DNA from 2 places in the Faecalibacterium sp. BIOML-A4 genome. Region 1 is predicted to be linked to the other one. Evidence: a T-box and tRNA genes for the amino acid it is inferred to sense, from the RefSeq annotation. Region 1 holds a T-box; the other holds one or more tRNA genes.
What was found. A T-box is a leader RNA that pairs with one kind of tRNA and senses whether it is charged. The one in region 1 lies ahead of metG (methionine--tRNA ligase), so its partner is inferred to be a tRNA-Met.

Region 1 (15,315 bases):
CTCGTGGGTAAAGTCCACGGTGCTCTCCTCGGCGGGGGCGGCAGCCTTCTTCTCAGCTTCAGCCTTGGCCTTGTTGGCAGCTTCGGCAGCGGCCTTGCGCTTCTCGTCCTCTTCCTTCAGGTGGGCAATTTCCTTTGCCACATCGATGCGGGGGAACAGTGCCTCGCCCTTGTGCACGGTGTAGGTCTCCTGTGCGCCGTAGGTGGTCTTGGTCAGGTCCAGAGCAGATGCGTCCAGACCCAGCTGTTCCATCATCTTGGGTGCGGTGGTGGGCAGGTATGCGTTCAGCAGGATGCCGCACACGCGCAGTGCCTCGCACAGGTGGTACAGCACGCTCTCCAGACGGGCCTTGTTGGCCTCGTCCTTGGCCAGCGCCCAGGGAGCGGTCTCGTCGATGTACTTGTTGGCGCGCTGGATGACCGCAAAGATCTCCATCAGGGCCTGCGGGATGGTCAGGCTGTCCATGTCGGCCGTGACCTTGGCGGTCAGCTCGTTGACCATGGTCTCCAGCTCGGTGTCAATGGCCTCGGTACCGGCCACATTGTGCACGGTGCCGCCGAAGTACTTCTCGCACATGGCGACGGTGCGACTGAGCAGGTTGCCCAAATCGTTCGCCAGATCGCTGTTGATGCGGGTGATCAGGGCTTCGTTGGTGAACATGCCATCGTTGCCGAAGGGAATCTCACGCAGCAGGAAGTAGCGGATGGCATCCACGCCGTAGCGGTCGCACAGGATCACAGGGTCCACCACATTGCCCACGGACTTGGACATCTTGCCGCCGTTCATCAGCAGCCAGCCGTGGCCGAACACCCGTTTGGGCAGGGGCAGATCCAGAGCCATCAGCATGGCAGGCCACAGAATGGTGTGGAAACGCAGGATCTCCTTGCCCACCATGTGAAGGTCGGCAGGCCAGAACTTGTCGTAGTCGTGATATTTTTCGTTACCGTAGCCCAGCGCGGAGATATAGTTGCTCAGGGCATCCACCCACACATACATGGTGTGCTTGGGGTCAAAGGGCACGGGGATGCCCCACTTCACGGAGGTGCGGGACACGCAGGTGTCCTGCAGGCCCTGCTTGATGAAGGCGATCATCTCGTTCTTGCGGCTCTCAGGCTGGATGAACTGGGGGTTCTCCTCGTAGAGCTTCAGCAGGCGGTCGGCATACTTGCTGGTCTTGAAGAAGTAGGCTTCCTCGTGTGCGTCGTACACTTCGCGGCCGCAATCGGGGCACTTGCCGTCCACCAGCTGGCTGTCGGTCCAGAAGCTCTCGCAGGGCTTGCAGTAGTGGCCGATGTACTCGCCCTTGTAGATGTCGCCCTGCTCATACAGCTTGGTGAAAATTTTCTGGCAGGACTCCATGTGGTAGTCGTCGGTGGTGCGGATGAAGCGGTCGTAGCTGACGTCCAGCAGTTTCCACAGATCCTTGACGGTGGCTACGATCTTGTCCACATACTCCTTGGGGGTCACACCGGCGTCGGCGGCCTTGTCCTGGATCTTCTGGCCGTGCTCGTCGGTGCCGGTCAGGAACATGACGTCATAGCCCTGCATCCGCTTGAAGCGTGCCAGTGCGTCGCAGGCGACAGTGGTATAGCTGTGGCCGATGTGCAGTTTGTCGCTGGGGTAGTAGATGGGAGTGGTAATGTAGAATGTCTTGTGTTCACTCATAGGTTGATACTCTTCCTTTCCTGATTTGGCGGGGGACGAAAAAAGCCCTCATCCTGCCGGACTGAGCCGGACAAGGACGAGAGCTTGTAACTTTCGTGGTACCACCTTGCTTCGCCGCACCCTTGCGGGCGCAGCCTTTTGCCGGGCCAAAAAGCACGGCGCAGCGCGGTAACGGGCGCACCCGTCGCAGGCTCAATTTTCACCTGCGCAGCTCCGAGACCATCTTCGGCATCGCGCGGCCTGCCCGGTTCCATCCTTCGGGCTTTCTGTCAGGCGCAGACGGTGCGTACTCTTCTCTTCACAGCCAATTTACATTGTTATGTCTATAATACGCAAAAACGGTGGGTTTGTCAACATTAAATCTCGTAATCCAGACAGAACCGTGCCTTGGTGTAGGGCCGCACCTTGCCGTCGGCCACAGCCACATGGGCGGGATGGACGGAGTAGCCCTTGAGGGCCTCGGCGCTTTCAAAGGTGGTGTCCAGCATCAGGTCGGCGGTGGAAGAGGGGAGACCGTTGATGTTGACATGCACTTCCACAAGGCCCGGGACCTTGCCTGCCAGACCTTCCAGCCCTTCCTTGATGCCTGCCTTGACGGCGGCTTTTTCGGCGTCGGACAGCTCGTCCTTCAGCTGCCACAGGATCACATGCTTGACCATAATAAAATACCTCCTGCGTTTTTTTCTCATTGTAACAGGGTGAGAAAAAATCCGCAAGAGGAAAGCTGCAAAGTATTATTGGGGTGCGAACAGCAGAACCACCAGAAGCACGGCACAGAGCACCGAAAGTCCGATGCCCTCCAGCCGGGTCAATTTGATGTACGCTTCCGTTGGTTCGGTCTGTGTATACCGTCCACGGTCATGCAGGGCAATGGCATCCTCCGGCTGCAGCGCCATAAAAATGCCGAACCCGATGCCGAAAAGTGCGGTTAAGATCGCACAGATGACTTCCATAGCAACCCCTCACTTTTTGGTTTTGTCGCTCCTACTCAGGGCATAGCACAGATACGAGATCAGCAGGGCAGTGCACAACACGAGCGCCGCCACCATCAAAATGGAATTCAGCGGCTCGACCTTTGGCAGAAAAATGTTGACCAGATAGAGTGCACCGCAAAGGATCGAAGCAATGCCGTAAAATTTGTGAAAATGCTTCTTTTCGTCCTCGGTGCTCCAACCGGTGCCGGTGCCATTGTACAGATCCCGGATGCCGCGGTACAAAAACAGCACACCCAGCGCGGCGTTCAGCCAATCCCAGTCCGAAAGATTCAAATTCATAGTGGCCCCTTTCCGGCTGTCAATCCGCACTATGGTTCCAGCTTTCGTAAGCGACAAGATAAAGAAGGTCTCCCACAATGGCGATGCCGAAGATGATACGGTAGAGCAGCGATGTAACAGGTGTGAAGGCTAAGATCAGAAAGGCGATGCTGTTGAGCATGTAAAACACGCCGTTCTTTTTCTGCCAGAAGGCGCGGTACTCCGGGTCGCGGTGATACTGGTTGAACGGCAGATCGAGGAACGGGTCTTTGCCTTGAAAATCCCGAATGCCGGAGATGAACCAGATAACGGTCAGCACAAGATTAAGCAGAGTGGAAACCGAAACGAACGACTCCATGAAATGAACCTCCCATCTTTTTCCACAGTATACCACAGAAAAGTGCAAAAACAAAGGACGGTATTCAACCTTCCTGCGTAAAATTTGCACAAATCGGGCGTTGACTGTTGGTGAAAACAGCACAAAATAAAACCAGCCGGACGAGGCGGTTGCAAGCCCTCGTCCGGCTGGATACTTACTTCTTCGGAGTCATAAGCCTCTTCTCCTTGGGGTTCCTCATTTTCGGAGTAAACGTTTCATAGGGTGACTCTCCTTAGAAACTACTGGAAACTGAGAATCTATTTCAAGGGGACTGATTACTTAGTACATTGGATTGACCCTTCTCTTAACTGATGGAGTGCGGCACCGAGATTCTAAAGATGAATTTCATATTACCACATTCTTTCGAGTTAGATTCGCCAGGGGCAAACTACTTAGTACATTGGTAGAACTCCTTTTTTGCTATTCAAATAATGTTCTCCGTACAAAAGATACCTTCATAGGAATCATCTCCGGCGGATCTATTTGAATCGCTGGGGGTTAAGTTTATCGACAGGTTGTCGTGTAATCGCATTTTTGATGCTCAAGACTGGCTCATTTTTGTTGTGTTTTTATACGGGGGAAACATCCCGTCTGTGGTGAGCCTCTATTTTGCTTCTCAGCGAATCCCGACAGCCTGTCCCTGCTGTGCGGGTTCCATATCGACCATCGGTCTCGCTCCTTTCTGCTTCAAGTCAGCGGGATTAGCTCTCTCTTGAGCTTCTGCTGTACTTCTCTGGTTTCTGGCTTTATTATACATATTCCTGATTGATTTGTCTATTCGCAGAGTGCACAAGGATAGAAATATAAAATTGTGCAGTTCTTGAAAAACAGCAGATGGAACGTGCAAAATGCCGCTTTCTGCGCGGTGTGTCCGGACGATCGGGCCCTTTGGAGAGGAACTCTGTGCCCTGCAGGGAGGGCTGCCGAGGAAGTCAACAGCAAAGCTGCCCAGAAGTTCCGGGCCGTTTGTGGAGGATTTTGCGCAAAACGGGAGAAAGTGTCCACAGGGTATTATGCGTCAGATCGATTTGTGCTAAAATAGCGCCAATGAATGGTAGTCGCCGCCGCCCCGCGAGATGAAAGTTTCGCGGGGCGGCTTTTTTGCGGCAAAAATTTACACACAAAAGAAATGGAGACACAATCAAAATGCCTAAAACTTTACCGGAACGTATCTTCTTTACCATTGTCATGGCTGCCATTATGGTCTATGGCATGATCGTTTACAATGTGGCGCTGAACACAGGCGGTGTCACCAATGCCACCTTTGTCATGGCTCTGCACGAGATGCCGATCATGGTTCCCATTGCCTGCGTGCTGGAATTTTTCGTGGTGGAGAAACTGGCCACCGGATTGGCGTTTATGTTCATGCGGCCCACAGATCGTCCGCAGTTCATCACCTATGCCATCTCGCTGATGATCGTGTGCATCATGTGCCCGGTGATGAGCCTGATCGCAACGGTGCTGTTTAAAGAACCCGGCTTTGGCACTTGGGTGCATACATGGGGCTGCAATATGCCCATGGCCCTGTGCTGGCAGATGCTGTACTGCGGGCCGCTTGCCCGTGCCATCTTCCGGCTGGTGTTCCGCCGCGGCGCAAAACAGGCGGACTGACAGATTTTAGATATGCAGTTATAATAAATATGTATAGGAGCGGGTGTAATACCGGACGAGACGCCTATACGAATTTTATATATCGGGCATATAAAGTATGTACAATGGGGCATTTTTGATGGAAATATTCCCCGGAATGCCCTGAAAAAGCCATTGAAACCTAAGAATTGGCTAAGAAATTTGTGGAAAAAGTACATGTGAAGAGCATTTTGTTAGACAAGATGCACAACTTTTTTTATATATCAATGCAGTAGAACCACCTAAAATGTAGAATGTGCACAAAGCCACTTGCCAATTTTCGTCAATCGTACTATCATACACAACGAAAAAAGACGAAGTGACCCGTGCAGGAGGGAGGGTGTGACCGGACAGAGCCGAACACCTTCCTTACTTTTTTCACAAAGCTGCGCCTTTTCTTCGAGCGATAAGAAGGACGCTGCGCCGCCGGGGCGGTGCGGCGGTCTTACCCCCGGAACCCTATTCTTCAGGAAGGAGGAAAAACAATTGAATAATCTGACCAAAGCATTGATGGAAGAGCTGACCGTCGAATACGTCAAGGTCGGCCCGCTGCAGATCCCGGAATCCGTGGTCATCAGCTGGGTGATCCTGGCCATCGTCACCATCGGCTCGATCCTGCTTACCAGAAACCTGAAGGTGGACCATATCAGCAAGCGTCAGGCCGTGCTGGAAATGGCCTACCTCGCAGGCACTAATTTCTTTGAAGGTCTGCTGGGCGAAAAGGGCAGGCGCTATGTGCCTTACCTGATGACCGTGGCCATCTACATCGCCTTCAGCAACCTGATCGGCGTGTTCGGTGTCAAGCCCCCCACGAAGGATCTGGACGTGACCGCAGCGCTGGCGCTGATGAGCATCGTCCTGATCGAGGGTGCCGGCATCCGTGCACGCGGCGGCATTGGCTTCCTCAAGAGTCTGTCTGCCCCCACTCCGATCATGACCCCTATGAACATCCTCGAGATCGCCATTCGCCCGACCAGCCTCTGCATGCGACTGTTCGGCAACGTGCTGGGTGCATTCGTCATCATGGAGCTGATCAAGCTCGTGGTGCCTGTGTTCGTCCCGGCGGTGTTCAGCCTGTATTTTGACCTGTTCGACGGTCTGATCCAGACCTATGTGTTCGTGTTCCTGACTTCGCTGTTCATGAAAGAGACCATGGGCGGAGAAGACTGATCCATTGATATTTACTGAATTTAAAAGGAGATTATTACTATGAATGGTTTGATTGCTCTGGGCGCTGGCATTGCAGCGCTGACCGGCATTGGCGGCGGTATCGGCATCGGCATCGCAACGGGTAAGGCAACGGAGGCTATCTCCCGTCAGCCCGAGGCATCCGGCAAGATCCAGACCAACCTGCTGCTGGGCGCTGCTCTGGCAGAAGGTACTGCAATTTTCGGCTTCGTCGTTGCACTGCTGATCATCCTGTTCCTGGGTCAGTAACGGAGGCGCAGACGAATGCTGAAGTTGGATATTAACCTGCTGTGGACCGTCGTGAACGTCCTCGTCATGTATGCGGTGCTGCGCAAGTTCCTGTTCAAGCCTGTTCAGGACGTGATCGCAAAGCGCCAGCAGATGGTGGACGCAAACCTGGCCGATGCGGAGACCTCCAAGAAGGAAGCCGCAGAGACCATGAACGCCGCACAGGAAAAACTGCGCAATGTGGACAATGAGGCCGCTGCCCGCCGCGAAGCCTACGAAAAGCAGGCTGAGGTCGAAAAGCAGCAGCTGCTGGCAGATGCCCGCAAGCAGGCAGACGCCATCGTGGCAGCCGGCAAGGCAAGCGCCGAGGCCGAACGCCAGAGCAAGCTGCGGGAAGCCGATGCCCAGACCACGGCACTGGCCCGTGCGATGTGCGAGAAGCTGCTGGCCCGCAATCTGACCGCCCAGGACGACGCACGTCTGCTGGACGATCTGCTGGAGAAAGCAGGTGCAGGCAATGGCAACTGAATTCAGTCGTGAATTTTTTGCGGACAACCGCATCGTCAAGGCCGAGCTGCGCAGCGCCCGCAAGCCCCGGGAAGAGGAGCTGAACCGGATCCGCGCCGAGGTACGCAAGCTGTATGATGCCACCGAGGTCATCCTGAACGTGACGGTGGACGAGAGCCTGCTGTCCGGCTATGTCCTGCAGGTGGGCGACCGCGTGTTCGATAACTCCGGCCGTCATCAGCTGGACAAGATGATGGAGGGCAAGCCCTCGCTGGCTACCCTCAAGACCCGCATTGAGGACTACAAGCCCGCCGAGACCTCTGCCGAGGGCGGTGTGGTCATCTCCTCTGCCGACGGCATCGTGCACGTCGAAGGCATGAACCGCGCTGTGTACGGCGAGATCGTCACCTTCGACAACGGTGCCAAGGGCATGGTGGAGAGCGTGGACCCCGAACAGCTGGGCATCATGCTGTTCGACGGAGCTGAGACCGTCGGCGTGGGCACCATGGTGACCCGCAGCGGCAAGCGTGCCGGCATCCCGGTGGGCGATGCCTTCCTGGGCCGTGTCATCAGCCCGCTGGGCGAGCCCATCGATGGCAAGGGCCCCATTGAAGCTGTGGGCTACAACCCCATCGAAAAGCAGGCCCCCGGCATTCTGGAGCGTCAGAGCGTGGATACCCCGCTCCACACCGGCATCCTCGCCATCGATTCCATGTTCCCCATCGGCCGCGGCCAGCGTGAACTGATCATCGGCGACCGCCAGACCGGCAAGACCTCCATCGCCACGGACGCCATCCTGAACCAGAAAAACACCGGTGTGCTGTGCATTTATGTGGCCATCGGCCAGAAGGCTTCTTCCATTGCCCGCGTGGCAGGCGATCTGCAGAAGCACGGTGCCATGAGCTACACCACCATCGTGGCGGCTACTGCTTCGGATTCCGCTCCCCTGCAGTACATTGCACCCTATGCCGGCACCGCACTGGCCGAGTACTTCATGAGTCAGGGCAAGAGCGTGCTGATCGTTTACGACGATCTGTCCAAGCATGCAGTGGCTTACCGTGCCATTTCTCTGCTGCTGCGCCGCTCTCCGGGCCGTGAGGCTTACCCCGGCGATGTGTTCTATCTGCACTCCCGTCTGCTGGAGCGCTCCTGCCGGATGCGCGACGATCTGGGCGGCGGTTCCATCACCGCACTGCCTATCGTAGAGACGCAGGCAGGCGACGTTTCCGCCTACATCCCCACCAATGTCATTTCCATCACCGATGGTCAGATCTTCCTCGAGAGCGCCCTGTTCAATGCAGGCAACCGCCCGGCCGTCAATGTGGGTCTGTCGGTGTCCCGTGTGGGCGGCGCTGCCCAGACCAAGGCCATGAAGAAGGCCAACGCCAACCTGCGTATCGAGCTGGCACAGTACAAGGATATGGAGTCCTTTGCACAGTTCAGCTCGGATCTGGACGCGGAGACCCGCCGCCAGCTGGATCACGGCAAGGCTCTGATGGAAATGCTCAAGCAGCCGCTGTATCAGCCCAAGTCCGACGCCGAGCAGGTGGTCACGCTGGTGCTGGCTTCCCACGGTGTGCTGGACGAACTGCCCACTGCCGAGCTGCGCGCCAAAACTTCCGCATTTGTGCGTCAGTTCCGCGCGGATGTGTCCGGTACGATGGATAAGATCACCGCCACCGGCAAGCTGGAACCTGAAATGGTCGATGCCATCCTGAACGCCTGGAAAGCTTATGCGGGAGGCGACAGCCATGCCGTCCAGTAAGCTGCTGAAGGAGCGCATCGAGAGCATTCAGGACACCATGAAGATCACGAACGCCATGTACCTGATCTCCTCGTCCAAGCTGCGCAAGGCACGTAAGAACTACCAGAATGTATCGCCCTACTTCAACCGTATGCGCGATACCATTTCCCGCGTGGTGCCCCACCTGCCGGAAGAGCCGGTGCATCCGTTCTTCCACGAACGCAACACCGCAAACCCCAAGCGCGCTTACATCGTGCTGACGGCAGATAAGGGCATGGCAGGCGCTTACAACCAGAACATCATCAAGTTCCTCAAGGAAAATGCGGATGAGAATGACCGGTTCTATGTGATCGGCCAGACCGGCTACCGCGCCCTGTACCACAAGGATCCGCGGCTGGTGGAGGATTTCCACTACGGTGCCACGGAGCCTACGCTGCAGCGTGCCCGCGATATCACGATGGACGCCATCGATGATTTCAAGACCGGCAAGCTGGATGAGATCTATCTCATCTATACCCGCATCGAGAATGCATTGACCAGCGAGCCCACCATGGTGCGTCTGCTTCCGCTGGACCGCGCCCATCTGCAGCCTGCCCCCAAGGGTCTGGGCGATCCGAAGGGCGATGTGGAGATGTTCCCGTCTGCATGGACGGTGTTTGAACAAATCGCGCCCATTTATATGCACGGCATGATCTTTGGTGCCATGACCGAGAGCTTCTGCGCAGAGCAGAGCGCCCGCATGACCGCCATGGATTCCGCCACCAAGAACGCCAACGATATGATCCGGGAGCTGCAGCTGGAATACAACCGCACCCGTCAGGGCTCCATTACACAGGAGATCACCGAGATCATCGGCGGTGCGGCTGCCGTGCAGGACCGGGCGGAATAAAACGTATTTACAAATTAGTATAGAGGCAATCGTATGATACAGGGAACTATTATTCGCGTAGCCGGCCCTGTGGTGGACGTGCAGTTCACCGCAGGCAAGCTGCCTGCCCTGCAGGAAGCGCTTACCGTGACCGCTGAGGGCACCGAGCGCACGATGGAAGTGACACAGCATGTCAACGAGACCACTGTGCGCTGCATCATGCTTTCCGCCAGCGAGGGTCTGGGCAAGGGCATGACCGTGACCGCTACCGGCCACGGCCTGACCGCACCGGTGGGCGAAGCCACGCTGGGCCGCATGTTCGACCCGCTGGGCAGACCCATCGACGGCAAGGGCTCTGTGGATGATGTGCCGCATTGGCCCATCCACCGCAAGGCCCCCAACTTTGCGGAGCAGAAGCCCGCGACCGAAATTCTGGAGACCGGCATCAAGGTCATCGACCTGCTGGCCCCCTATGCAAAGGGCGGCAAGATCGGTCTGTTCGGCGGTGCAGGCGTCGGCAAGACCGTGCTGATCCAGGAACTGATCCATAACGTGGCCACCGAGCACGGCGGCTACTCCATCTTCACCGGCGTGGGCGAGCGCTCCCGCGAGGGCTGCGACCTTTGGGGCGAGATGAACGAGTCCGGTGTTCTGAATAAGACCGCACTGGTCTTTGGTCAGATGAACGAGCCCCCAGGAGCACGTATGCGTGTTGCCGAGACCGGCCTGACCATGGCAGAGTACTTCCGTGAGGAGACCCACAAGGACGTGCTGCTGTTCATTGATAACATCTTCCGTTTCGTGCAGGCAGGCTCCGAGGTGTCCGCTCTGATGGGCCGTATGCCTTCTGCTGTGGGCTACCAGCCCACTCTGGCCAACGAGCTGGGCGCTCTGCAGGAGCGCATCACCTCCACCAAGGAAGGCTCCATCACCTCTGTGCAGGCCGTCTACGTCCCCGCCGACGACCTGACCGACCCGGCCCCCGCCACCACCTTTGCACATCTGGATGCCACTACCGTGCTGTCCCGTAAGATCGTGGAGCAGGGCATTTACCCGGCCGTGGACCCGCTGGCATCCACCTCCCGCATTCTGGAAGCGGATATCGTGGGCGAGGAGCACTATCGCGTGGCCCGCAAGGTGCAGTCCATTCTGCAGCGCTATCAGGAACTGCAGGACATCATCGCCATTCTGGGCATGGACGAGCTGGACGAGAACGACAAGCTCACCGTTGCCCGCGCCCGCAAGCTGCAGAAGTTCCTGTCCCAGCCCTTTGCTGTGGCCGAGAACTTTACCGGCCTGAAGGGCAAGTATGTGCCGCTGCAGGATACCGTGCGCGGCTTTGCCGCCATTGTGGACGGCGAGGCCGATGATCTGCCGGAGTGGGCTTTCTTCAACGTTGGTACGCTGGAAGATGCCCGCCAGAAGGCAGCGGAAAAGCTGGCTGAGGAAAAGGGCGGTGCCGTCTGATGAACAAGTTCATGCTGAACATCACTGCGTCCAGCGGTGAGTACTATCAGGGCGATTGCGAAGACCTTGTGCTGCCCATCAGCGATGGCGTGTACGGCATACAGGCCGGACACAGCCCGGTGCTGGTGGCCATCCACATGGGCATCCTGCACTTTGAGGTGAACGGTGAAAGCCGGGACATCCTGGTAGGCGACGGCATTGCCGAGGTGACGCCTGCCTATGTGATGGTGCTGGTGGACAGCGCCGAGCGTCCGGAGGATATCGACAAGAACCGTGCCGAGGCTGCCCGCATCCGTGCCGAGGAGCGTTTGCAGCATCAGCAGAGCATGCATGAATATTATCAGAGCAAGATCGCGCTCGACCGTGCGATGCAGCGCCTGCAGGCCGCTGCAAAGTACCGGCGCTGAGAATGAGCCGCATCTGCCAGGACCAGATCTGAAAAAAGAGCATCATTTGTATCCATTGAGGGTGCAAAGTGATGCTCTTTTTTTGTTTCAGGCTGTTCCATGGAACGCAGCTTTCGTGTATAATAAGGTCAATGCAACCCCGCGTGTTGTGCGGGAAAGGAGGAGGTTTTCCATGATCCAATTCGGCTTGCGTCTGCATGACGCGGAAAAGCTGCCCGTTGAACAGGTGCTGCCGCTGGTGCGCCAGAAAGGCTTTACCTGCGCCCATGTGGCCCTGAGCAAATCCTTCAGGGAGCTGCCCTGCACCCCCAGCGCCCTGACTCCCGGCTATGCGCTGTACCTGCGGCATCTGTTTGAGAAAAACGGCATCGACATTGCCGTGCTGGGCAACTACCTGAACCTTGCCCACCCGGATGCGGATGCCCTGCACGCCATTCAGGAAAAATACTATGCCCATATCCGTTTTGCAAGCCTGCTGGGCTGCGGAATGGTGGGCACCGAGACCGGTGCGCCCAACGCGGAGTACAAATTTTGTCCGGAGTGCCGCAGCGACGAAGCCCTTGCTACTTTTATCCGGAACTTCAAGCCGGTGGTGCGCTGTGCCGAGCAGTACGGCGTGACCATTGCCATTGAACCGGTGGTCAAGCACATCGTGTACGATGCCAGACGCGCCCGCACCGTGCTGGACGAGATCGGCAGCCCGAACCTGCAGATCCTGTTCGACCCCGTCAACCTGCTGAACATGGAAAATGTGGACCGCCGCGAGGAAGTGTTCGCCGAGGCCATCGAGCTTCTGGGTAAGGACATTGCCATGATCCACTTCAAGGATTTCCTGCGCAAGGATGCGGGCGGCCAGCTGGCTGCTACGGGTGCAGGGCAGGGAGGCATGGAGGACTACCGCACCATCCTGCGCTTTGCAAAGCAGGAAAAGCCCTATATCTTTGCAACGCTGGAGAACACCACCCCGGAAAACGCGGTGGAATGCCTGAACTACCTGAAAAAGCAGTACGACGAGTGCTGAACACTTTATAACAAGAAAAACATCTGCAAGCTTTGCCCGGAATGGGGCAGCTTGCAGATGTTTTTTGTATCAGATGAAGTTTATGGTTCGGCCTTTTACAAATTGCAATTAAGAAGTAGTTTCGCTGAAAATGCCCAGAACGAAAGCGGAGGACATTAAGATCATTCCAGATCCAGCTTATGCTCCATCAGCCAGCGGGTCAGCAGAAAGTATCCTGCGGCAAAGGCGATGCTGACCGCCAGCCCGAACAGGGTGGTGAACGCACTGGGCGCAGCGATGGAGATGTCCACGCCGCCAAGGGTGGGATCGGAAACAGCCTGCAGCATGTCGGCACTGCTGACACCGGAGCTTAGCCAGTTCTGCAGGAAGGACAGCAGGAAAAATGCCAGAATACCGGCCGGGACCATGTGCTTTTTGAACTGGTGGCCGATCATGCATGCGGCATAGATGCACAGGATGCTGGACACCAGTGCCACCAGCCCGTTTAGCGTTTCAAAGGCCAGCCAGAGCCACCCGGAGCTGCCGGTCATGCGGAAGATCTCTCGGAAGATCTCTACCACTTTCTGCCACAGCTCCGGCAGCTGCTGCAGGGCCGCGCTGTTCAGAGACAGAGCCAGCAGCATCACCGCAAAGGAGAAAATACCCACGATGCTGCTGCAAAGCATCCAAACCACGCTGGAGATCAGCTTGGAAAGGATGAGCTGGCTTTCCGTCACCGGCAGGGTGTGCATCAGGTAGCCTTCGCGGCCCAGCAGATTGCGGGTGAAGCGGGTCACAATGGTCATCACGGACACCACTGCCACCGCAACGGCTACGACCATGTAGGCGAACAGCAGCAGAGATGCAAAGTTGTCCTTGGAAGAGCTGCGCAGGGAAAAGCCGCTCAGCACTGCCAGCGCAACAAGGGCCAGATACAGCCCGCCGTAGGTGCGGCCGGTGGCCTTGAATTCATATTTTAACAGTTGTTTCAGCATTTGAATACCTCCCGGAAATATGCATCCACGCTCATGCCCTCGGTCTCGCGCAGCTCTTCGGCATTGCGGTGGGCGAACACCCGGCCATCCTTCAAAAAGACGGCTTCGTCCAGAATGGGCTCGATATCGCCGATGAGGTGGGTGGATAGAATGACGGTCGCATCCCGGCTGTAGTTGTTCAGGATGGTGCTCAGGATGTAGTCCCGGGCGGCAGGGTCCACGCCGCCAATGGGCTCATCCAGCAGGTAGAGCTTTGCGGCGCGGCTCATGGCCAGGATCAGCTGCACCTTTTCCTTGCTGCCCTTGGAGAGGGTCTTGAGCCGCGCCTTCGGTTCCAGTTCCAGCCGGGCCAGCATTTCGTTCGCCTTGGCGGGGTCAAAATCGGCATAAAATTCGCGGAACATTTCCACCAGCTGCTCCACACGCATCCAGTCCGGCAGCCAGTCGGCGTCCGGCAGATAGGACACGATGGCTTTGGTGTCCGGCCCGGGGGTCATGCCGGCGATCCGGATGCTGCCTGCACTGGGCTGCAGCAGACCGTTCGCCAGCTTGATGAGGGTGGTCTTGCCGCTGCCGTTGGGGCCAAGCAGACCCACGATGCGGCCAAAGCCGATGTGCAGGTCTACATTTTCCAGTGCGGTCTTATCCTTCTGGTAGCACTTGGTCAGTGCTTCACAGCTCAAAAGTTCATTCATTGCGGTCCTCCTTTGCGTCCCAGTGTTCCAAAAGCGCGGCTGCCTGTGCGGGACTGTAGCCGATGCCGCGCATCTTTTCCAGAAAATCCGACGCCAGCGTCCGGGCGGTGTCGGCACGAAGTTGTTCGATCAATGCAGTATCCTCCGTAACATAGCGGCCTGCGGTGCGTTCGGTGTGCACCAGACCTTCCGTCTCCAGCTGGGCAAGGGCCCGCTGCATCGTGTTTGGGTTCACCCCGGCGGCTGCGGCCAGATCCCGTACCGAATCCAGATGCCCGCCCGGCGGGTAGGTGCCGGCCAGGATCCGGGCCTTGAGCCGTTCCACAAGCTGGGCATAGATCGGGCGGCTGGCATCAAACTGTTCGCCCATGGTATCATCTCCTTGTCTTGCTGTATTAAGCGCTTGATACAATAATACACGATTTGCTCTGTTTGTCAAGGGGAAAAAGAAAAAACACCATAAAACTGTGGGAAGTTGGAAAAAGTGCCCATAAAACACTGCACATTGATAAAAAATTACAATAAATTCAAACAATTTCACATTGCAAAGCTTTTGACAATGTGCTATGCTGAAAAACAAAGAGCTCCGCCCGGAAAGCGGCGGAAAAGAGATTTGGAGGAAAAATAACTATGGCTGACCGCATCGTTCTGAATACCATCTCCTACCATGGCCACGGTGCCATTGAGAACATCGTTCCCGAACTGACCGCCCGCGGCTACAAGAAGGCATTCGTCTGCTCCGATCCCGACCTGATCAAGTTCGGCGTCACCAAGAAGGTCACCGATCTGCTGGATGCTGCAAACTTTGCCTATGCTGTTTACAGTGAGATCAAGCCCAACCCCACCATCGCCAACGTGCAGGACGGCGTGGCCGCTTTCAAGGCTGCCGAGGCTGACTGCATCGTGACCATCGGCGGCGGCTCCTCCATGGATACCGCAAAGGCCATCGGCATCATCATCAATAACCCCGAGTTTGCGGATGTCCGCTCTCTGGAAGGCGTTGCTCCCACCAAGAAGCACGCTGTGTTCACCATCGCTGTTCCCACCACCGCCGGCACTGCTGCCGAGGTCACCATCAACTACGTCATCACCGATGTGGAGAAAAAGCGCAAGTTCGTCTGCGTGGATACCAACGATATCCCCGAGATCGCCGTGGTCGATCCCGATATGATGTCCTCCATGCCCAAGGGCCTGACCGCCGCCACCGGCATGGACGCTCTGACCCACGCCATCGAGGGCTACATCACCAAGGGCCACTGCGTCATCTCCGATATGTTCCATCTGGAAGCC
Region 2 (15,315 bases), on a different contig from region 1:
CACCCGCTCCTCGGTAAGCAGCTGCTGGAAGTCGCGTCTCAGCTGTGCGGCCTGTGCTTCCTGCTGGTAGATTTCCATGCTGAACTCTTCCAGATGTCCCTTGTTGGTGCGCTTGACCTGATAGAGGGCAAAGTCGGCATACTTTTTCAGGATGTCCATATCGGTGCCGTTGGCCGGGTACCACGCCACACCGCCGGAAATGCTGATACGCAGCTCATTGCCGCTGGGCAGGATGGCAACGCTCTTCTGCATGGCGCTGCTCAGGGTGCGGATCTTCTCACGGATCTGATCCTGACTGGAATAGCCGTAGAACAGCAGCACGAACTCATCGCCGGAAAGGCGGGACACCACAGTGCCGTTGGGTGTGTTCTCCGCAAGGCAGCGGCCAGTGCGGTGGATGTACTGGTCGCCCCAGTCGTGGCCGTAGGTATCGTTGATGTGCTTGAGGTTGTCCAGATCCATCATCAGCAGAGCTGCAACGCCCAGCTGGTGCGGATCGCGGAACAGCTCTTCGCTCACGCGGTGGAAGGCCTGACGGTTATACAGGCCGGTCAGGATATCGTAATCGCGTTCGTGCTCAATACGCATGCGCTCCAGCGTGGTGGCGGTAACGTCCTCGGCCAGACCCACCTGCGTGGTCTGGTCGTTGGTGACGCGTAGCATGATGTAGCGGGTCTCGCCCTCCCTGCGGATGGTGAGTATCTTGTCTCCCTCTGCCGTGGTGGTACAGGGATGGGAAAGCTGGATGTTGCTCAGCTTTTCCTCAAAGCGGCGCACACTCAGGAAGTGATCCTTGGGCTGGGAGGCACCCAGCAACGCAAAAAAGTTATCGGTAACATACACACTGCCAGTGTCGAACCTCAGCTCATAGCCGCCCAGCTCCACACTGGCCATGTCCATGATGCGCAAAAACTTTGTGGAGTTGTTCAGCAGCTCGCTGTTCAAGCTGGTCAGTGCATCGGCCAGACGGTCCAGCTCCCGGATGTTGGTATGGGACAGCTGCGGGAACTGCTTTTTCTCCTGCCCGTCCACCACTTCGTGATACAGCAGCTCCACCGGATGGGCCAGATTGCGGGCAATGACCAGACTGCCCAGCGCGCCCAGCACCAGCGTAAACACAATGGCAATGGCGATCACGTTGCGCACATTGTCTGCAAAGGCAAACAGCACCTTGCTGTTCACGGTGCCGATCAGCAGCCAGCGCTCATTGGAAAATGGCGCGTTGCGGCTGTACAGAGTAATGGGCAGGGCCACGGCATAATAGTCTTTATTCCGTAGCGTCAGCCAGCACTCGTCCGCCCGGAGTTCGCAGTTCATCATGCCGGCCGGTGCTTCCGAAGTGATCATATCCTCGCTGGAAGTGACCGCCTTGCTGACGATAAAGGAGGTATCTTCCTCATCAGCAGTGGTGGAGACTAAGAAGTAGGTGCCGGTATTGCCGTCCTGCAGTTCACTGTAAGGCAGCTTTGTCTGCAGGTAGCTGGTAAGCAGCTCCACACCCACCACACCGTAGATCGTGCCGTCCGGCAGGATCAGCGGCTGGGAGTAGGCAATGGCGGTGCGGCTGTCGTTGCCTATCTTATAGGCACTGGTGGTCCAGCGGCCGTAATCCTCGGCGTTCAGCCTTGCGCCGTCCTCCCACGCGGTCTGGAAGGGAGTCTTGGAAAAGCCGTTGCCCTTCAGGCCGTAGTAGCGCAAGGTGGGCTGCCAGCTTTTATCGGTGGTGATGCCCAGCTTTTTGACCACCGCCGAGCTGCCGCGCTCGATCATCAGATCGGCGTTGTCCTCCGAAGGGCGGGCATCCGGGTCCAGATCCCGCAGGTAGATGCCGGGCAGGCCGCAGCCCACATCAAGGTTGTGCAGATTCACGGTGTTCAGTACCACAAAGATGCCACTGACCGGTTTTGCTCGCAGGGTGTTCACCAACTCCGGCGCAATGGCCGTGAGCAGTGCGTCGCTCTTCTCACGGCTCGTGTTCAGTTCGGCCAGATCGAGCTGGCCTTCTTCCTGCATGGCAAGAACGGTATTGTTGATGTGCTCCGACAGATCGGTCAGATTCTGTGCATCCTGCATCAGGTCCTGCACGTAGCTGACGCGGTTGCGCACCTGCATGTTGAGCATGTCCTTGGCGTTCTGGTTCAGCCTGCCGTCCACATTGGTAATGGCAATGCTGACTGCCAGCAGCACCACCTCCACCAGCGTCACCAGCATCATGGCGTTAAAAATGGTGCGGAAGATAGGCCTGCCTGTTTTTTTGCGCCGGGCGGCATCCGTATCCTTCTGTCTGCGCAGCATCGCCATCACCTCTTTTCCTCAGCGTGTTCCGTCGGCTCAGCCCTCGTACTGTTTGAGCTGACTGCAGATATCCTGATACCATGCCTCAAAGTGATCGTCGGTCAGGAACTCGGCTTCTGCGTCCGCAGCGCTTTGACCCTCGGCGATGCGCTGCTCCACGGTCTCGCGGTCCGCAGCGGCAAGGTCACTCAGGCCGTATTCCAGCACCTTGCGGGCGCTGCTGCCGCTCACGCAGCCAAGGGCCAGCGCCGCGGCGCACAGCCCGGACACGACCGCTTTGAGATATTTTTTCATCGATTTTCTCCCCTGAGGGCGCTCACGCAGCAGGACGTTCCGGCTACCATATCACCCGATTATACCTAGTTTATCATACCATCTTTTTCCGGGTGCGTAACCAAAATCCGGCAAAAACCTTCACGATCACAAGAAAGCGGAAGAACTTTCCACCCATCGGAACAAAAAGCACAGCCGTCAACAGTTCATCCGCCTCGGCCAGCTGGGCCTCGGCAGCGGCATCGTCCAGCATATCCCTGCCCGCGCAGCGCTGCAGGATGACATGGCACACCGGGCGGCGTGTGGCCTCCAGCACCGAGTGACGGAAGCCGCAGCGGGAGACGTTCTTTTTGCCGTACAGCAGAATGAAGCCCATGCTGTTGCGGCTGTCCGCCCGCAGGAAGCCGTGGGTGATGTAGGGCATCTTCTGGCCTTCGGGCATCATGTCCAGATAGCCCACGGAGCCGTGGCGGGTGATGGTCTCATTGAAGAAGCGCTTGCCGTCGTTGCCAAAGATGGGCCAGATACCGCCGAAGGGGAAGGACGGACGGCTGTTGATGTCGGCTGCCTGACCTGCACGGGGGCCTGCCTCCATGGTAGCGCCTGCCCACATCATCATGCGGATGCCGGAGCCATCACGGCCCATGGAAGAAACGTTGTTCACATCGGTGCGGGCCTTGTGGGCAGCTACCATTTCAACGGCGAGTGGGTGTAAATTTTTGATACAGTAAGAGGGGCTGCTGCACTTTCGGCTAAAACGATGTGCAGCAGCCCCTTCTTCGTATCGGATACAGACAACAAAAAAGCGTTCTGAGAGATCTCAGAACGCTTGGTGGTTGCGGGGGCCGGATTTGAACCAACGACCTTCGGGTTATGAGCCCGACGAGCTACCAGACTGCTCCACCCCGCGATATTTACTTTGTGCTCTCAGCGGTTCTCGCTGACTGCTCAAGTATAATACCACAAGGGCGGGCGGATGTCAAGTATTTTTTTGATTTATTTTTTCTTCTTTTTCCAAACCACGAACCCTGCGCAGGCGGCGGCTGCGATCACCACCACCGGCCATGCACCGGCAAGGGCAACGATGACCTGCTGCAGGCCACCCACAAAGTTCTGCCAGCCAGCGGAAAGGGCGCTGACAAAGCGGCTGCCGAAGCCCTCGCTGGGCGGCGAGTAGGTGCTCACCTCGCTCAGGCTCACGTACACGGTGCACTCTTCCACCTGATCGTTGTACCAGTCCATCTGGCTCTGCCAGCTCTCGATCTGGCTCTGCACATCCGTCAGGCTGGACTCGATCTCAAGCAGGTCGGAGAGGTTGTCGGCCTGCTGCTGCAGCTGCTGCAGGCGGGTTCGCTGGTTCTTGAGATTCTCAAGCCGGGTCTCCACGTCCATGTACTGGGCGGTCACGTCGTCGGCCTGCTGGTTTTTGTAGGTCACGTTGCCTGCTTCGGCCACGGCGGCAAGAAAGTTCTCGTAGTTCTGCTGCGGCACCCGGTAGGTCAGGCTGACACTGCGGCTGTCACCGGCATCCGAGTATTCACTGCTGGATTCCAGATAGCCGCCCGCTTCAGCAAGGGCAGCATCCAGCGCAGCGCGGGCTGCGTCGTAGTCCTTGCTTTCCAGGCTGAGGTTCGCGGTGTAGATGATCTTTGCGTGGTCGGTGCTGTGGGCCGCTGCTGCCGCATCGTCCTCCGAATAAACAGCGGTGCCGTTGTCTGCGCCGCTTTCCAGCGCCATGGTGTTCAGACTGTAATCGGCTGCCATGGGGCTGTCCACAGCGGCGCGGTCCGCGCCGCCTGCCGCCATCCCCGCCGCAGTACTGTCCGCAGAATAATAGACCGCCGGACTGCTGCTCTTTGCGCCAAGGCCGATTTGTCCGGTGGCAAAAGCACCATAGCCTACCACGCACACAGCAAGGCAGGCCGCCAGTGCGCCCACCCGCTTTGCGGGGAAGCGGATCAGTTTCTTCTTCGGCTGCACCGGGGCGGACTGAGCCGGTACCGGTGCGGCGGTTTTCATCATGGGCTGGGCCTTTTCTTCTTCGGTCAACTGGTCGGTCATGGCCAGCAGCTTTGCCTTCAGATCGTCCGGGGCGTAGAGGTCGTCCGTCTCCATCTTGTACTCATACCACCTCATCTTCGATCTCCTCCTTCAGCATCGTATGTAACTGCGCCCGGGCACGCCGCAGCCAGCTCAGCACCGTGTTGGACGGTGCGCCCATCATCCGGCCGATTTCCGCCGCCGTGTACCCCTCGTAGTAATGCAGATAGATGGCATTGCGGTAGTTTTCCGGCAGGGCGCGCACTGCGTCCAGCACACTGCCGTCCTCAAACGCATCGGGCGCGGGCAGGTTCTCGTCCAGCTCGGTGTCCTTCTGATGGGCTGCGCGGGTCAGGTCCCGGCAGCGGTTGATGGCCACCCGCAGCAGCCACGCCTTGAGGTGCTCCTCACTCTCAAACGTACCATTATAATGCAGGAGCTTCTCGTAGACATCCTGCACCACGTCCTCGGCATCGGCTGTGCATCGGCTGTTGTGTATGGCAGCGCGGTAAACAGCATCGCTGTATTTCTGCACTGCCAGCGTAAATACTTCGTTTCTGGTCAGCTGTCCCATAGTTTCAAGCTCTCCTTTACCGCCTGTACAGGGCTGGTGGAATTCGTGTTCCACGGGGGACATTCACCCTATACACGGCTGAACGCCCCCGAAGATTGCATTGCTGGAAAAATTTATGAAAATCACCTTTTATATACTCTCTGCAGCAGGGCCACCCGTTCTGCAAGGAAGGTCTCGGCCTTCGGATGGTGCAGCCAGCGCTTGTTCGCCGCTGTGCCAGCCAGCTTTCTGCCCAGCGCTGCCGGGTCGGTATCGGCCTGCATCACATCCTGCATGGTCAGCTGCAGCGTCAGCGCCGCAGGGGTGTCCGGCAGCGGCGGCAGCGGGTCCTCCCACACAAAGGGCGGCAGCAGCTGCACCGCCACCGTGGCGCGGGTGCACTCCTCGGTGAGCAGCAGGGCTGCAGGCGTGCCGTCCGGCTGGACGTGCAGGGTGCTGTACAGCAGCTGCAGACTGCCCTCGGCCAGCAGGCGGATATCCCCCTCCCGCCCGGTAGGCGAAAGGCTCAAATATTCCCGCGCCTCGTCCAGATAGATGTGCCGGGCCGGTGCCTGCACGCGGGCATACAGCGCAGGCAGCGCAAAGCGGCCCGCTTTGTCCAGTGCGTGCTGCAAAAGCAGGTAGAACTCGGTCAGTGGGTAGGCCGGGTCCGGCTGCGGCATCCCGAAATCGGGGCGCGATACGTGTCCTCCACCCATAGGGAACCTCCTTGACAAATAACGCTGATGCGGTATAATAAATACAGAAGGGGCGCTGACTGCAAGGGTCAGCTTTCCATCCCGCTTGTCAAAAAGATTGACCGCACAGTTTGGAAGCAGGGCGGTCAATCTTTTTTGTTATCATCGTCTTTCTTCTGGGAAAACTTTGCCACGACCTCAATGGTCAGGCGGATCACATCCACGATCAGGCTCAACAGTGTGAGAATGAACGTGAGCAATGCGAGAGTCTCCAAAAGAGTCATCCGACATCCCTCCCTTCGCCTTCAAGGCTCCGGGCAGGGCACTTGCAAAAAAGTTTCCTCCCGGAACCTCTGCTTCATCCTAAGTAGAAAACTAGATAAGAAGAATCAGCGATAACGGGACAGAAAGCATGACCACCAACTTTGCAATCAGCGCCTTATTGACAGTATATCACATTTCCCGACTCGACACAATGTGTTTTGTCCCCCGGTCAGTGTGCCGGGAGTTTTTATTGTAAACCCCCTCGAAACTTTATTGTTGACCATCTGTCTCCCGCTGCGCTATACTCGAGCACAGATGCCTTGTAAATTTTTAACAGAGGGGAATTCTATTCTATGAAAAACAAAAAACTGACCACCTATCAGATGGCTGTCACTGCGCTGATGGCCGCCGCGCTGTGCGTGCTTGGCCCGCTGAGCGTGCCCATCGGAGCCATCCCCATTTCGCTGTCAAACTTTGTCATCTGCCTGACCGCATGGCTGCTGGGGCCAAAGTTCGGCACGCTGAGCGTGGCGGTGTACCTGCTCATCGGCCTTGTGGGCGTGCCGGTGTTCTCCGGCTACGGCGCGGGCATTGCCAAGCTGGCAGGCCCCACCGGCGGCTATCTGGTGGGCTACCTGCTGCTGGCCTTCATCGGCGGTCTGTTCATCGAAAAGAGCAAGGGCCAGCCGGTGATCTCCGGCATCGGCCTTGTGCTGGGCGATGCCGCCTGCTACGTGCTGGGCACCGCATGGTTCGTGTTCCAGATGCAGTGCGAGCTGGGCTATGCGCTTTCGGTGTGCGTGTACCCGTTCATTGCGCTGGACCTCGCCAAGATCGTGGTGAGCTGCATCGTGGGTGCACTGCTGCGCAAGCGTCTGGTACAGGCTGGCGTGCTGAAGCTGAAGGAAGCCTAACAGGAAAAGCAAAAGGGAGACTGCAAACGCAGCCTCCCTTTTTTATTTGTGATCCGTTATTTTACATAGCCAAGGGTCGCAGCCATCACGGCCTTGATGGTGTGCATCCGGTTCTCGGCTTCGTCGAACACGATGCTCTGGGGGCCTTCAAACACTTCATCGGTCACTTCCATGGCATCGCGACCAAAGCGCTCGCCCATCTCCTTGCCCACGGTGGTCTTGTGGTCGTGGAAGGCGGGCAGGCAGTGCATGAACACAGCGTGCGGGCCTGCAATGTCCATCAGCTGCTGGTTGATCTGGTAGGCGGCAAGGTCGTTGATGCGCTCAGCCCACACCTCCACCGGCTCACCCATGGACACCCACACATCGGTGTACAGCACGTCGGCACCCTTGGCGGCCTTGGCGGGGTCCTCCTCAAAGGTGAGGGTGGCACCGGTCTCGGCAGCGATCTTCTGGCACTCGGCCACGAGGGCAGCGTCCGGCTGGTACTTCTTGGGTGCACAGGCAGTGAAGTTCAGGCCCATCTTGGCGCAGCCCACCATCAGGCTGTTGCCCATGTTGTAGCGGGCATCGCCGAAGTAAACGAAGTTGATGCCCTTCAGGTGGCCAAAGTGCTCCCGGATGGTGAGGAAGTCGGCCAGGATCTGGGTGGGATGGAACTCGTTGGTCAGGCCGTTCCACACCGGCACACCGGCGTAGTGGGCAAGGTCTTCCACGATCTGCTGGCCATAGCCGCGGTACTCGATGCCGTCGAACATGCGGCCCAGCACACGGGCAGTGTCGGCGATGGACTCCTTCTTGCCGATCTGGCTGCCGGACGGGTCAAGGTAGGTCACTTCCATGCCCAGATCGTGGGCAGCGACCTCGAAGCTGCAACGGGTGCGGGTGGAGGTCTTTTCAAAGATCAGGGCGATGTTCTTGCCTGCCAGCTGGTCATTGTGGCGGATGCCGGCCTTCTTTTTTGCCTTCAGGTCTGCGGCAAGGTCCAGCAATTCTTCGATCTCGGCAGGGGTGTAGTCCAATAGCTTCAAAAAGCTGCGGTTCTTCAGACTCATTGTATATTTCCCTCTCTATGCAAGCATTGTTGAATATTTATTCGAGATATAGCTCTATTATAATGATATCCTGTAAAAATTGCAATACCCTGTCGGATATGTTATACTAATCGTGCTGCCCTTCTCCATTCTGGCAACAGAAGGGAGGTGAGCCGGATGATCGACATTTTTACCAACTTTATCGTGGCTGTCGCAGCGCAGGTAGCTGCAACCTACCTGTGCAAGTGGCTTGAGAGTCACAGAAAGGGCAAGTAAGCACAAAGAACCCCCGCGGAGCTGCAACTCTACGGGGGTTCGCTTTTTGTGAGCCGGTGATCTAACCTTACCAACTTTCTATCTTTAGTATATGCAATCCGGCGCAAAAGTCAAGATGCTATGAAAAAATTCACACTTTACAGCTCCAGCTCGGCCTTCCGTCCGGTGGACTGATAGGCAGTCAGCTTCACGCCGGCCTTTTTGAACATGAACCGCGCCGCCACGCTGGAATCGCTGTCGTGGTACTTGTCGCCGTAGTACACCACCTCGGCAATGCCCGACTGGATGATGGCCTTGGTGCACTCGTTGCAGGGGAACAGCGTCACGTACACCCGCGCACCTTTCAGGTTATTGTGGGCGCTGTTGAGGATGGCGTTCAGCTCGGCGTGGCACACGTACATATACTTGGTGTCCAGCGGTGCGCCCTCCCGCTCCCAGGGCATCTCGTCGTCGCTGCAGCCAATGGGCATACCGTTGTAGCCCAAGGACAGAATTTTGTTTTCCGAGCTGACGATGCACGCGCCCACCTGACTGTTGGGGTCCTTGGAGCGCATGGCCGTGAGCAGCGCAATGCCCATGAAATATTCATCCCAGTTGATGTAATCCGTGCGTTTCATTTTGGTATGCTCCTTGTGCCTGTATTCTGCCTTTTATTATAGCGTATCGCTGTGGATTTTACAATAAACTTTGGCACTGCCGTGCAACTTGCACAAAACACTGCCCCGAAGTTTGGCGCTTGATTCGTCAGAATTTTCAAACGAAATATTTAAAAATCATTTTAAGTGTGGTATTATCTTTGTAAAATATGCCACAAAAGCGGAGAGAATGCTCCGTGCGGCGGAAATGAGGGAAAAACCGATATGAAATACGCAAGCAACAACATCCGCAATATCCTGATTGCCGGTCATGCCGGCAGCGGCAAGACCACGCTCACCGAGGCGCTGGTCTATTTTTCGGGCGCTGCCGAGCGTATGGGCCGGGTCGAGGACGGCACTACTGTTTCGGACTTTGACCCCGAGGAAGCAAAGCGCAAGGCCAGCCTGTCTGCATCGGTCGTCCCCGTGGAGTACGAGGGCATCAAGTACAACCTGATCGATGCGCCGGGCCTGTTCGACTTCGAGGCCGGTGAGTACGAGGGCATCCGTGCCGCCGAGAGCGTACTGGTGGTGGTGTCCGGCCGCAGCGGCGTGACTGTGGGTGCGGAAAAGGCGTTCCAGCTGGCCCGCAAGAATGGCAAGGCTACCATGGTGTTCGTCTCCAAGTGCGATCTGGAGAATGCCAACTACTTCAAGATCCTTGAGGATATGAAGATCAAGTTCGGCTCCACCGTCTGCCCCTGCGTGGTGCCCGCCAAGCTGGACGACGGCACCCCCGTGTACATCAATCTGTTCAGCCAGAAGGCCTTCAAGTACGAGGGCGGCAAGCAGATCCAGGTGGACCTGCCGGACATCGGCCACCGTTTTCAGGGCCTGATCGAGGCCATGAGCGAAGCCATCGCCGAAACTGACGATGAGCTGATGGAAAAGTTCTTCGGCGGTGAAGCCTTCACCACCGAGGAGATCGTGGAAGGCATGCGCAAGGGCGTCAAGGACGGCCTGATCACCCCCGTGTTCTGCGGCAGCGCCGTGAACCAGCAGGCGCTGGATATGCTGCTGTTCAACATGCACAAGCTGCTGCCCAGCCCGGAGCACGAAGCCAGCACGCTGGCCGAGGATGCCGCCGGCGAGCCGGTGGAACTGCACTGCACCGTGGACGAGCCTACCGCCGCCTACGTGTTCAAGACCGTGGCCGACCCGTTCGTGGGCAAGCTGAGCTACCTGCGCGTGGTCAGCGGCAAGGTGACTGCAGGCGAACCCCTCACCAACGCCCGCACCGGCGATGTGGAGAAGATCTCCAAGCCCCTCACCGTCATTGGCAAAAAGCAGGTGGACTCCGACGGCATCATTGCCGGTGACATCGGCGCAGTGGCAAAGCTGGTGAGCGCCAAGACCGGCGACACCCTGTGCGACGCTGAGCGCGTGGTCAAGCTGCCCGCCCCCGTGTTCCCCAAGCCCAGCCTGTTCATGGCCGTCACTGTGGCCAAGAAGGGCGACGAGGGCAAGATCAGCAGCGCGCTGGCCCGCCTGATGGAAGAAGACCCCACCCTGAGCTACGAGAACAACGCCGAGACCCATCAGCAGGTGATCGGCGGTCTGGGCGAGCAGCATCTGGACGTGGTGAAGGCCAAACTCAAGAACAAGTTCGGCGTGGAGATCGGGCTGGAAGCACCCCGCATCGCCTACCGCGAATCCATCCGCAAGGCCTGCCAGAAGCAGGGCCGTCATAAGAAGCAGACCGGCGGTCACGGCCAGTTCGGTGATGTTATCATCAACTTCGAGCCCTGCGACAGCGAGCAGGTCGTGTTTGAGGAGAAGGTGTTCGGCGGCAGCGTGCCCAAGAACTTCTTCCCGGCTGTTGAAAAGGGCGTGCGCCTTGCCGCCGAAAAGGGCGTGCTTGCAGGCTACCCCGTGGTGGGCCTGAAAGCCACCCTGCTGGACGGCAGCTACCACCCGGTGGACAGCTCCGAGATGGCCTTTATTATGGCCGCAAAGCTGGCTTACAAGGCCGCTATGCCGGAGGCCGGCCCGGTCATTCTGGAACCCATCCACACCCTGAAGGCTCATGTGCCAAACGACAACACCGGCGATATCATGGGCGATGTGACCAAGCGCCGCGGCCGCGTGCTGGGCATGGAGCCGGACGAGGACGGCCTGCAGACCATCATCGCTGAAGTGCCGCTGGCAGAGCTTGCAAACTTTACCACCTTCATCCGGCAGACCACGCAGGGCCGCGGATGGTTCACCACCGAGTTTGCCCGCTACGAGGTTCTGCCCGAGATGCTGGTGCCTGCCGTTGTGGAGCAGGCCAAGAAGCTGGGCAATCTGGACGAGAGCGCAGACGATTGATTCTCTAACTGAATAGGACATTTCCCCGATCCCCGCCGACACCTTTTTCCCTCTGTCGGCGGGGATTTTTGTTGTTATTTTTCTCAGATCCTCTAAAAATCTCTGCCATTTTTAGGCATCCTTCCAATCTTGTCTAAAATCCTTGATTTCTGTTGGGGGGGTAGAATAAAGATTGGTGAATCTTTTTTGTCCACGATCCGCGCAGACAAGATCCACCCGCAAAAGTCGTATCAAGGGGGAATTTATATGAAAACGCGACTTATCAGCCTGCTGCTGGCATTCAGCATGGCACTGACATTTCTGCCTGTCGGGGCAGTCTCTGCATTTGCGGCGGAGACGGGCAGTAATGAGCTCGACCTCACCTCTAACGCTAAGGTCACAATCACAGAGACTGCCACCTATGATCTGCTGCCCAGCGAAAATGCACAGGGGTATCTTGTGATTGACGCCCCGAATTGCACTGTCACCCTTCGCATGATGGGCAACATCAATATCGCACAAAATCAGAATAATTTTATTGTCGTAAATCAAGGCACTCTCGTTCTTGAAGGTTCTGACTACTTACTTGGCTATTCTAATGCTATTTCAACAACCCATCCCCTGATCACAGTATCCTCCGGTGCAAAGGCCGTGATCAATGACGGTCAGTTTAATAGCAATTCATCTATCGTATCCAATTCCGGTACGGTAGAAATCAACGGCAGTGGACGCTATACAACATCCACCAGCTATGTCATTGTCACTCGTCCCAACAGCGTTTTAACAATCAATGATGGGTATTTTCATTCAGATTCACGCAGTGTTATTTACGGAGAATCCAGTCAAGAGATTGAAATCAACGACGGAACATTCATAAACGAGTCGCCTCGTTCTCCCACTATCAATCTGAACCACGATAAGCAAGTGTATATCCATGGCGGTACTATTCAGAATCTGGTAGGTGGCCGTGCGCTTGATACTGGAGACAACACAACGATTGAAGAACAAAACGGAAAAAAAATTCTGCTGGAAGGCATGCAAGGAACGTATGTTACGATTGCAGTCGTATCTGGCGCAACGTTCAATTTCAAAAGTGGAACCGTAAAGTCCCAAAATTCTGCTGCTATCCGCAGCGCTGCCAACGCAACCGTTAATATCACCGGCGGAACAATCAGCAACAGTCTCTATGGCGTTAAAGTACAATCAAACCCGAAATCTGTTTTCATTGGTAGAGATGTGCATTTCGAGAATAATACCAATGATATCTGTATGGAAGAAGATCAGTTGATCACCATTGCCGATGACTACGAAGATGAAGCAACTGTTCTGGTTATGGACAGCGATCTTCAACTTCCCCGCCCTATTACAACAACCGGCAATGCTGACAGCCAAAAGAAGTTGAAACTACACAGCAATAATGCCGATACTGTTGCTGTGTTCCACGATAATGGAGATGAAACCGGCTACCAGGAACTTGTTAAGCGAACCGGCTACTTCGTGAATGTCGTATCCGGCACTGCATCCATCGACGGCGGCACTACCGCACTGTCCCCTACAACACAGATCCATGACGGACTGCCGGTTAATCTGTCTGCCGCCCCGGCTCCTAAAGACGGCTTGGAGTTTGAACAGTGGGTGGTCTCCCCTGCCAGTGCTCTGCCTGATCTGACCAGCACAGGCTTTGATCTGACTGCAAGCGAAACATCTTTTCACATGCCCGATCAGGACATCACACTGACTGCACAGTACCGCCCCAGCGCTCCCACGATCGACGACGCCCCTGTCGACGCCCCTGTTGACCCTGGCATCAGCACTGCGGTAACGATCATTGGCGGTGCACTGCTGGTGGGCGGGCTGCATCAGCTGGGCACCGAGCTGTGGCTGATCCATCATCTGCCCAAGGGTACCGCCATCCCGGAAACTCGCATCGAACTGGCCGAAGTGCTCTGGAAGGATGCTGGACAGCCTGCTCCTGCTGCCGAAGCCGCTTATACCGATATCGACACCGACGACACCGATGCGCAGCAGGCTGCACAGTGGGCAATTGAAAACGAGCTGATGACGCTGCGCAGCAGTGAGCATCCGGACAAATTCGACCCCCATGTGCCGGTCTCCACCGTAAAAGCCATTCGCGCGTGGAAAAAGGCACAGCAGATGAAACCGTCTACCAAGTAACACCCAATGGAATCAAAACAGCCCGTTCTCCTTTTTTGAAGAGCGGGCTGTTCCGTTATTTGCTCCAGCCGACACATTTTTCTGCCCTACCGCCGCCTTTTTTGTTGACAAAGCAGCCGCCTGCTATTATAATAATGTAGTCAAAATGGCATTCTTGTGCGGCTTTGCGGCTGCACAGCACAAATAGAGACAAGGAGAGATTCTCAAATGGCACAAGAGATCAAGATGTCCGCTGCCGGTCTGAAGGCAATGCAGGAGGAACTGGAATACCTCAAAACGGTGCGCCGCAAGGAGCTGGCCGAAGAGATCAAGGAAGCACGCAGCCACGGCGACCTTTCCGAGAACAGCGAGTACGACGAGGCCAAGAATACGCAGGGTCTGGTGGAGAACCGCATCACCGAACTGGAGCAGATGATCAAGAACGCCGTCATCATTGATGAGAGCGAGCTGAGCGTGGACAATGTCTCTGTGGGCACCCACGTCACCATCCTCATGACCGGCGAGGACGAGAACGAGGAGTACGACATTGTGGGCCGCACCGAAGCCGACCCCCTGAACGGCAAGATCAGCGACGAAAGCCCCGTGGGCCACGCTCTGCTGGGCAAGGCTGTGGGCGACAAGGCCGAAGTGCTGCTGCCCACCGGCCACACCGTGGAGTACACCGTGCTGAACATTACCCACGCTGCAGGCTGAGCAGGCCAAACGAATAGGAGAAACCATGGAAGAACAAAAGAAGAACCCGGCGCAGGGCCTGTCCGAGAGCGAGCAGGTGCAGGTGCGCCGCCAGAAGCTGGCCGACCTGCAGGCTGCAGGCCACGACCCCTTCACCCTGACCAAGTACCCGCAGGATGCCTACTCTGCCGACCTGAAGGCCGAGTTTGCCGACCTGCCCAACGAGACCGACAGCGGCAAGACCGTGGCGCTGGCTGGCCGTATGATGTCCAAGCGCGTAATGGGCAAGGCAAGCTTTGCCCACCTGCGGGACGATAAGGGCGACATTCAGCTGTACGTCCGCCGCGATGAGCTGGGCGAAGAGCCTTACGCCGCTTTCAAGAAGCTGGACGTGGGCGATATCATCGGCGTGAAGGGCGAGGTGTTCCGCACCAAGACCGGCGAACTGAGCGTGCGCGCCACCGAGCTGACCCTGCTGGCCAAGAGCCTGCGCCCCCTGCCCGAGAAGTTCCACGGCCTGACCGACACCGAGATGCGTTACCGTCAGCGCTACGTGGACCTGATTGCAAACCCCGAGGTGAAGGACACCTTCGTGAAGCGCAGCCAGATCCTGAAGGAGATCCGCGCCTATCTGGACGAAAAGGGCTTTTTGGAGGTGGACACCCCCATCCTGACCCCCTTCGAGATCGGCGCATCCGCACGCCCCTTCTACACCCATCACAACAGCCTGAACATGGACATGGTGCTGCGCATTGAGACCGAGCTGTACCTCAAGCGCCTGATCGTGGGCGGCATGGACCGCGTGTACGAGGTGGGCCGCATCTTCCGCAACGAGGGCATGGACCCCAAGCACAACCCGGAGTTCACCAGCATCGAGCTGTATCAGGCCTTCACCGACTTCCACGGCATGATGGATCTGGTGGAGGAGCTGTACAAGCGCCTTGCCCAGAAGATCTGCGGCAGCATGGTCATCCCCTATCAGGGCAAGCAGATCGACATGGGCCACTGGGAGCGCCTGACCATGGTGGAAGCCGTGAAGAAGTACTCCGGCGTGGACTTCAACGACTGGAAGTCCGACGAGGATGCCATCGCCGCCGCCAAGGAGCACCACGTGGAGCTGCCCGAGGTGCCCACCAAGGGTTCCATTCTGGCTGAGTTCTTCGATGCCTTCGTGGAGGACAAGCTCATCCAGCCCAC

Region 2: it has a tRNA-Met gene. The T-box ahead of metG (methionine--tRNA ligase) is inferred to sense a tRNA for this amino acid. The anticodon was not compared.

Annotation. Positions count from the first base shown of each region.
Region 1 is NZ_WKZG01000003.1:120,353-135,667, reverse strand. Features, by position in the region: gene metG (methionine--tRNA ligase) at 1-1,665, opposite strand, end outside; T-box leader at 1,735-1,976, opposite strand; gene GKG34_RS03405 (Dabb family protein) at 2,022-2,324, opposite strand; gene GKG34_RS03400 (hypothetical protein) at 2,400-2,618, opposite strand; gene GKG34_RS03395 (hypothetical protein) at 2,628-2,939, opposite strand; gene GKG34_RS03390 (hypothetical protein) at 2,959-3,276, opposite strand; gene GKG34_RS03385 (DUF2798 domain-containing protein) at 4,444-4,908, shown strand; gene GKG34_RS03380 (F0F1 ATP synthase subunit A) at 5,413-6,096, shown strand; gene atpE (ATP synthase F0 subunit C) at 6,136-6,363, shown strand; gene GKG34_RS03370 (ATP synthase F0 subunit B) at 6,379-6,870, shown strand; gene atpA (F0F1 ATP synthase subunit alpha) at 6,860-8,614, shown strand; gene atpG (ATP synthase F1 subunit gamma) at 8,601-9,482, shown strand; gene atpD (F0F1 ATP synthase subunit beta) at 9,516-10,928, shown strand; gene atpC (ATP synthase F1 subunit epsilon) at 10,928-11,335, shown strand; gene GKG34_RS03345 (sugar phosphate isomerase/epimerase family protein) at 11,508-12,356, shown strand; gene GKG34_RS03340 (ABC-2 transporter permease) at 12,518-13,330, opposite strand; gene GKG34_RS03335 (ABC transporter ATP-binding protein) at 13,324-14,025, opposite strand; gene GKG34_RS03330 (GntR family transcriptional regulator) at 14,018-14,395, opposite strand; gene fucO (lactaldehyde reductase) at 14,656-15,315, shown strand, end outside.
Region 2 is NZ_WKZG01000013.1:48,060-63,374, forward strand. Features, by position in the region: gene GKG34_RS09925 (EAL domain-containing protein) at 1-2,295, opposite strand, end outside; gene GKG34_RS09930 (hypothetical protein) at 2,332-2,589, opposite strand; gene GKG34_RS15755 (hypothetical protein) at 2,663-3,232, opposite strand; tRNA gene GKG34_RS09940 (tRNA-Met) at 3,402-3,478, opposite strand; gene GKG34_RS09945 (DUF4349 domain-containing protein) at 3,565-4,704, opposite strand; gene GKG34_RS09950 (sigma-70 family RNA polymerase sigma factor) at 4,691-5,182, opposite strand; gene GKG34_RS09955 (hypothetical protein) at 5,305-5,880, opposite strand; gene GKG34_RS15695 (hypothetical protein) at 6,006-6,143, opposite strand; gene GKG34_RS09960 (biotin transporter BioY) at 6,477-7,037, shown strand; gene argF (ornithine carbamoyltransferase) at 7,094-8,092, opposite strand; gene GKG34_RS09970 (dCMP deaminase family protein) at 8,485-8,964, opposite strand; gene GKG34_RS09975 (elongation factor G) at 9,208-11,292, shown strand; gene GKG34_RS09980 (hypothetical protein) at 11,539-13,446, shown strand; gene greA (transcription elongation factor GreA) at 13,654-14,139, shown strand; gene lysS (lysine--tRNA ligase) at 14,165-15,315, shown strand, end outside.